One region of the Pseudarthrobacter sp. NIBRBAC000502770 genome, then DNA from elsewhere that is predicted to be linked to it. Evidence: predicted binding sites of a transcription regulator. Region 1 holds the regulator's gene; each other region holds the start of a gene.

Evidence for each region. The regulator LexA, encoded in region 1, represses DNA repair genes until DNA is damaged. The targets are predictions, from matches to a motif close to TCGAACANNTGTTCGA.
Region 2: NIBR502770_RS02695 (HNH endonuclease signature motif containing protein) is a predicted target of LexA. The motif match lies at 814-829, and genes of this name have one in related genera.
Region 3: NIBR502770_RS17475 (shikimate dehydrogenase) is a predicted target of LexA. The motif match lies at 688-703, and genes of this name have one in related genera.

Annotation. Positions count from the first base shown of each region.
Region 1 is NZ_CP041198.1:956,484-958,748, reverse strand. Features, by position in the region: gene NIBR502770_RS04725 (histidinol-phosphate transaminase) at 1-110, opposite strand, end outside; gene NIBR502770_RS04720 (LysM peptidoglycan-binding domain-containing protein) at 172-522, opposite strand; gene lexA (transcriptional repressor LexA) at 880-1,614, shown strand; gene NIBR502770_RS04710 (ATP-dependent DNA helicase) at 1,662-2,265, opposite strand, start outside.
Region 2 is NZ_CP041198.1:499,707-501,971, reverse strand. Features, by position in the region: gene dcm (DNA (cytosine-5-)-methyltransferase) at 1-765, opposite strand, end outside; gene NIBR502770_RS02695 (HNH endonuclease signature motif containing protein) at 1,002-2,265, shown strand, end outside.
Region 3 is NZ_CP041198.1:3,672,057-3,674,321, reverse strand. Features, by position in the region: gene NIBR502770_RS17480 (IclR family transcriptional regulator) at 1-623, shown strand, start outside; gene NIBR502770_RS17475 (shikimate dehydrogenase) at 778-1,659, shown strand; gene NIBR502770_RS17470 (bifunctional sugar phosphate isomerase/epimerase/4-hydroxyphenylpyruvate dioxygenase family protein) at 1,659-2,265, shown strand, end outside.

The DNA of each region.
Region 1 (2,265 bases):
TTGACGTTCAGCAGGATGGGGACGTTCAGCTGGGGAGCCCCATAGGGAGTCAGTCCGCGAAGGTTGCTGCGGAGGGGAAGCCGGTTCAGACGTTCTAGCTGCTGGTTCACCTGAACAGTTTAGTTGCCGCGGCAACTACCGGAAAATGTGACGGTTCCCGCGGCTTCCCCCTCAGTGGGTGGGAACGAACAGCTGCTGGCCTGGAAGGACGGTGCCGGCGTCAAGGTTGTTGAGCTGGACAATGTCCGCCACGACGTCGCGGGCGTCCCGGCCCGGCGCGACGGTACCGGCAATGGCCCACAACGACTGTCCGGGCTGCACCGTCACGGTAACGGTGGGTGTCACCGCGAGGTCCGCAACCGAATCCGAGGCCTTGGCCGGGGAATGGAAGAACCCGGCGAGTGACAGCAGGAGAACAGCGAGGACTACAAGCGGGACCCCAATCAGGACGATCCTCCCCCGGCGGGTGAGCCGCAGCGGTGCAGGCGATGGTGAAACCTGGTGAAGAGTTAAAGCTGACATGAACTAAGCCCTCCTGGACTTGCCGTGCTGCCCGGGTGTCCGCCCGCAACGCCCTTGCCGTTCCAAACCGCCGCCGGGCACATCTTCCGGCCGGGTATTCGAAGGAGGCATCTGCTGGTTAGAACACATATTCGAACTTTGCTGGTTAAGTTTTAGCACCTATCAACGAACATTGTCGAGACTCGCTAGAACAAATGTTTGAAAAAGCACTATGGCTGGCCTAGTTTTGGAACCAAGAACAACCACTCCTGAAGTTGACCAGCAGGGTCTGACAATGACAGTGGGAGTCCTTCCACCGGCACGGCGGAAACAGCGCCCGGCGGAAGTTCCGGCGGCAAGCGAAAGGCAATGGCGAATATGGCAGCAGCAGCCGCCGGGGGCAGGACCGCCCCGCAATCCAAGAGGACCACCAAGGGGCTGACTCCCCGGCAGAAGAAGATCCTCGAGACCATCCAGCGCTCCGTTAACGAGAACGGGTATCCGCCGTCCATGCGGGAAATCGGCGACACGGTCGGCCTTGCGAGCCTGTCAAGCGTGACCCATCAGCTCTCGCAGCTGGAAAAGCTGGGCTATCTTCGGCGCGACCCCAAGCGGCCCCGTGCCATGGAAGTGTTGATGCCGCTGACGCTGGACGGCGGGGGAAAGAGTGCGGGCACGTCCCGTGCGCCCCAAGCCGCAGGGGACAGCGCCACCGTCACGGAGCTGCCTACTGCTCTGGATACGGCCATGGTTCCGCTGGTGGGCCGGATTGCCGCCGGCGGCCCCATCCTTGCCGAACAGCTCGTCGAAGATGTCATGCCGCTGCCCCGCCAGCTGGTTGGCCAGGGCGAACTTTTCATGCTGAAGGTGGCCGGCGATTCGATGGTGGATGCCGCCATTTGCGATGGTGACTGGGTGGTGGTGCGGCGCCAGGCTGACGCTGCCAACGGGGACATCGTCGCTGCACTGCTGGATGACGAGGCGACGGTCAAGACCTTCCGCCAGCGCGACGGCCACACCTGGCTGCTGCCGCAGAACACCCAGTACGAACCGATCCTGGGCGACCATGCCACCATCATGGGCAAGGTCGTCTCAGTCCTGCGTTCGCTCTAGCCTGCGCACGCCTGCCCGGCATCCGTGCAGGCGCTATCCGGCCGTTCTCAGGACGCGTCGGCGCCCAGCCTGGTGAGGGCTGCCAGCGCTTTGGCGCGGTCAGTGGTGGCCCAGAACGGCGGGAGGGCGCCGCGCAGGAATCCCGCATAGCGCTCGGTGGCCAGCCGCGAGTCCAGGACTGCCACCACTCCTTTGTCCCCGGTTGACCTGATCAGGCGGCCGGCCCCCTGGGCAAGCCGGATGGCAGCGTGGGTTGCCGAAACAGACATGAAACCGTTCCCGCCGGCCTGCGCCACGGCACGCGAACGCGCCGTCATGAGGGGGTCGTCCGGCCGCGGGAACGGGATGCGGTCAATCACTACCAGCCGGCAGGATCCACCGGGAACGTCCACACCCTGCCACAGGGACATGGTTCCGAAGAGGCAGGTGTCCGGTTCGTCCGCGAATTGTTTGACCAGGGCGGTCATGGTCGACTCGCCCTGGCAGAGGACAGTCATGTCGAGCTTCGGGCGGAGGGCATCGGCGGCTTCCCCGGCCGCCCGCCGCGAGGAGAACAGGCAAAGCGCTCCCCCGTTGGAGGCCTTGATGAGCGCTTCGAGTTCGGCCAGGGCTTCCGGTGAAACACCTCGGCCGGGCTTGGGCAGGTGGCCG
Region 2 (2,265 bases), 460 kb from region 1:
CTCCGGCAGGACCAAGTCATCCCATGTAAATTCAGTCTTCCTCGCGAAGCCAACAATTATGATGCGCTCGCGGTGCTGCGGAGTAAAATGTCCGCCATCGATCACCTTCTCGTAGACGTCGTAACCCAGCTCCTCCCGGAGCACAGCCATGATGATCTTGAAGGTATTGCCTTTGTCATGCGACTTCAGGTTTTTCACGTTCTCAAGAACGAACGCCGCGGGGCGGGTGGTTTTGATGATCTCCTTGAGCTCGAAAAACAACGTCCCCTGAGTCGGGTCTTCGAAACCGTGAGGGCGTCCTAGCGAGATCTTCTTGCTTACGCCGGCGATCGAGAACGGCTGGCATGGGAAACCGCCTAGGAGGACGTCGTGGGGCGGAACAATGGCTTGCTGGCCGACGATGTCTCCGATGAACTCATGCCCGTCGCCAAAGTTCACCGTGTACGTCTTCTTAGAAAATGGATTCCATTCCGACGTGAAGACACATCGGCCACCGTGCCTCTCGAAGCCCTGACGGATCCCACCTATCCCGGCAAATGTGTCGATGAACGTGAAGTCAGGGTCCTCATGGAGCTGGATTGAGGACGGCGTCATGAGTGATTCCAGCGCGGCACCCACGAATGATTTGGGTGTCGTCTCTCCCGCAGCCCACCGCGCCACAGTCCTAGTCTCCACGCCCAGCGCTGAGGCCAGTTCGGTTTTCTTAAATCGCTGTAGCGCCTGGGTGAGAAGTATTTGGACCTGCTCGGCAGAGTGTGTCGTCATGATGACATCGTGTCAGGTATTTGACCCAGAGCGAGGAAGGCGCGCCGGTCGAACACGCCTTCGAGCCGTGCCTCAGCATAAACGTCATGGCCAAGGAGTCTTGTACCCGTGACGCGGAACACCCCCACGGGCGGCAGCGCCATCGGCCGATTGCCCTGACCGCCTCTGGGAGGCGTGGCGCCCCTAGGATTCTGGCGGAGTAAAACCATAGAGTTGAGCGTGGAGGTGTACGACTGATGGCTGGCATCAAAATTTCAAAGAAGATTCGGGATGCCTTGACCGCTGAGGAGCGGTCCGGGCTAGAGGATTTTCTGTGGGACAAGTCTGCGGGTTTCTGCCACCTATGCAGGAGGATGATGAACCAAGCCACGGACGACATCGAGCCTGACCATGACAGTCCCGATGGTGAGGGGGGCGCAACGTCAAGAGACAACCTGAACCTCGCACACGAGTCATGTAATCGTGCCAAGCGAAATTACCCGACAGTGGATGTGAGGCCCTGGTTGGAGCTAAAGGCGTTCGCCCATGAGCGGGGCGGCGTCGTGAAGTACTCTGACCTTTTTGAGCACTTCGGGTATGAGGTTGCGGAGTCGCACCTTGAGTGGCAGGCCGGAGACAAACAAGCGAAGTGGCATCTGCCTAACGGAGACATAGTGGGGTCTGTCGTCTTTCGCGAGGTTGACGGCAGGGGCGAATCGTTTGAGTACACCTTCCTCGAGGTCCCCCGCGAGGCAATCTATAACGATGATGAGTGCCAGCCGCGCACAATCAAGATCCCGCAGGCGTGGGCGATTTATGCTGACACCCAGGGAAACCCACTGCACGAGCCGCCGAGTTGCCGTCTAATACGTAAGGAATCCGGCAAGATTCAGCTAGCTATGTTCGATGGACAGCACAAGAGCGTAGCGATGTGGATGCATGGCCGAAAGACTAGCGTCATTAAGGTCTACCTCGACTTGGACAAGGACAAGACAATCCGGCTTGTGGGGTCGATCCAGTCACGCATTAAAAAACTTCCACTTTCCAGCTTTGAGAATGCCATGAAGATGGGAGAAGAGTGGTCTGCTCGGGCAGTGGAGTATGAGGAATCTGTTGGTGCGGAATACGCCTCGGAGGCGGGCCTGATCCAGTGGCTGCCACCCCAAGACAGAAAGCGCGCTAAAGACGCTGCCCAAGCGCAGTTACTAAAAGACGTGCTTCAGTTGGAGGGACTGAAGTTGCTCGAGTTTGTAATCCGTGATGGTAGGGAGAGGGCGGCACATCACTCGATAACCGAGACAGCCTTCAAGCAAAAGCTAGTTGCCAACCTCCGCCATATGTCACCACTGTCCGAGATGGGTGAGGAGTGGCAAAAGGCCCGAGCGAGAGAGATAGAAAATATCCGCTTTGCGTTAGATGCGCTCGCCGATGAGGCTTTTTACAACGCCGAGGGTGGTGTCGAATTAAGCGGCGCGGACGCAGTGCGCCGGGACCGCATGAAGTATCAAAGCGCCCTAGCAT
Region 3 (2,265 bases), 1.7 Mb from region 1:
GATCACTGGCGCGCGACGGATTCGTGGACTACGAGCCGGATGGCCGCCGCTACCACCTCGGCCTCCGGATCTTCCAGCTGGGCCAGCGTGTTTCAAACCACCACGGTTTCGCCGGCACGGCCATGCCGGTATTGCGCAGGGTAACTGCCGAAACCGGCGAAGCAACCATCCTCAGCGTCCGGGACGGCCTCCACCACCTCACCGTCAGCAAAGTGGACGGCCCGCAGATCTTCCGGGTGACCAGCGACCCCGGCCACCTGGGATCTTTGTCCACCACCGCCGTCGGGAAGGCCCTGGTGGCATTCGCCGAGGACGGGGAGCGCGAAAAGCTCCTCGCGGAGTTGCCGCTTGAGCCGCTGACCGGGAAGTCCATCACGGACCGGGAGGCGTTCAGGGCCGAGATTGCCCAGGTCCGCCGACAGGGCTACGCCGTCATGGATGAAGAGAATGAGGCCGGCATGCGGGCGGTTGCCGTCCCGCTGCTCAACAGCCAAGGCCACGCCTTCGCGTCACTGGCAACGGCTGTTCCCGTCTTCCGGCTGGACCTTGAGGACCTGATCGCCCATGTTCCCCTGCTGCAGGAGGCCGCCGCCGAGCTTGCGGCCCGGCTGCCGCAGCGATAGCGGGCCCAGCGCCCCAACAACGTTTCGCCCCCATTTGTTCGTATAAAGAACATAAGTGCGATAAGTGAACATCTGTTGTACTGTAATCCCTATCACCCCGCAGCGCGGCCCGAGGTCCGCGCCTGCCCGGTGCCGTACCAAAGGAGCTGCACGCATGAGCATTCGAACTGAGTCCTACCTGGTGGGACTGGTTGGTGACGGCGTCACGCCATCGCTCACGCCACCCATGCACGAACGGGAAGGTGACGTGCAGGGCCTGCGCTACCTGTACCGGCCCATCGACCTGCTCGAACTGGGGTTGACCGGGGAAGCGGTGGGAGCCATCCTGCAGAGTGCCCGCACCCTGGGTTTCAACGGACTGAACATCACCCACCCCTGCAAGCAGCTGGTCCTCCAGCACCTGGACGAGGTCAGCCCGGACGCCCGCCGGCTCGGCGCCGTGAACACCGTGGTCATCCGGGACGGCCGCTTCATCGGCCACAACACGGACTTTTCCGGCTTCGCCGCCGCCCTGGCCTCCGGCCTGCCCGGCGCGCGGCTGGACCGCGTGGTGCAGCTCGGCGCAGGAGGTGCCGGCTCCGCCGTCGCCTACGCCCTGCTCAGCGCAGGCGTCAAGACCCTGGACCTGGTGGACATGGATCCGCAGCGCGCCGCAGCGCGCGCCGCCGAACTGGCAGGTTTCTTCCCGGACAGCACCGTGGCGGCACGCACGACGACGGAGCTGCCGCAGCTGATGCCGCTGGCCGACGGCCTGGTGCACTGCACACCCGTTGGCATGGCAGCCCACCCCGGCGTCCCGCTGGACCTGGACCTGCTCGAGCCCCGGCACTGGGTGGCCGACATTGTCTACCGCCCCATCGACACGGAACTGGTCCGCGGCGCCCGCGCCAAGGGCTGCGAGGTCCTGGACGGTGGCCGCATGGCGGTGGGCCAGGCCGCCGACGCGTTCCGGATCTTCACCGGGCTGGACGCTGACCCGGAGCGCATGCGCTCCCACTTCCTGGACCTTGTAGCCGCCGAGGAGGTGGCCGCCTGATGCGCACCGGAATCGCCACGGTCTGCCTCTCCGGCACCCTGAAGGAAAAGATGCAGGCCTGCGCCATCGCCGGGTTCGACGGCATCGAGATCTTCGAGCAGGACCTGGTCACCTCACCCCTGAGCCCCGAGGACGTCCGCAGGATGGCAACGGACCTGGGGCTCGGCCTGGACCTGTACCAGCCCTTCCGCGACTTCGACGGCGTCACCCCGGACCTGCTCAAAGCCAACCTCCGGCGCGCCGAGGCCAAGTTCAAGCTCATGGCACGCCTGGGCATGGACACCATCCTGGTGTGCTCGAACGTTGCCACCGCCACCATCGACGACGATGCCGTCCGCGCCGAACAACTGGCACAGCTCGCCAACCTGGCCGGGGACCACGGCGTCAAGGTGGCCTACGAGGCCCTGGCGTGGGGCAAGTACGTCAACGACTACGAGCACGCCTACCGCCTGGTGGAGATGGTGGACCACCCCAACTTGGGCACCTGCCTCGACTCCTTCCACATCCTGTCCCGTGATTGGGACACCGCACCGATCGAGCAGATCAACGCGGAGAAGATCTTCTTCGTCCAGGTGGCGGATGCCCCCAAACTGTCCATGGACGTCC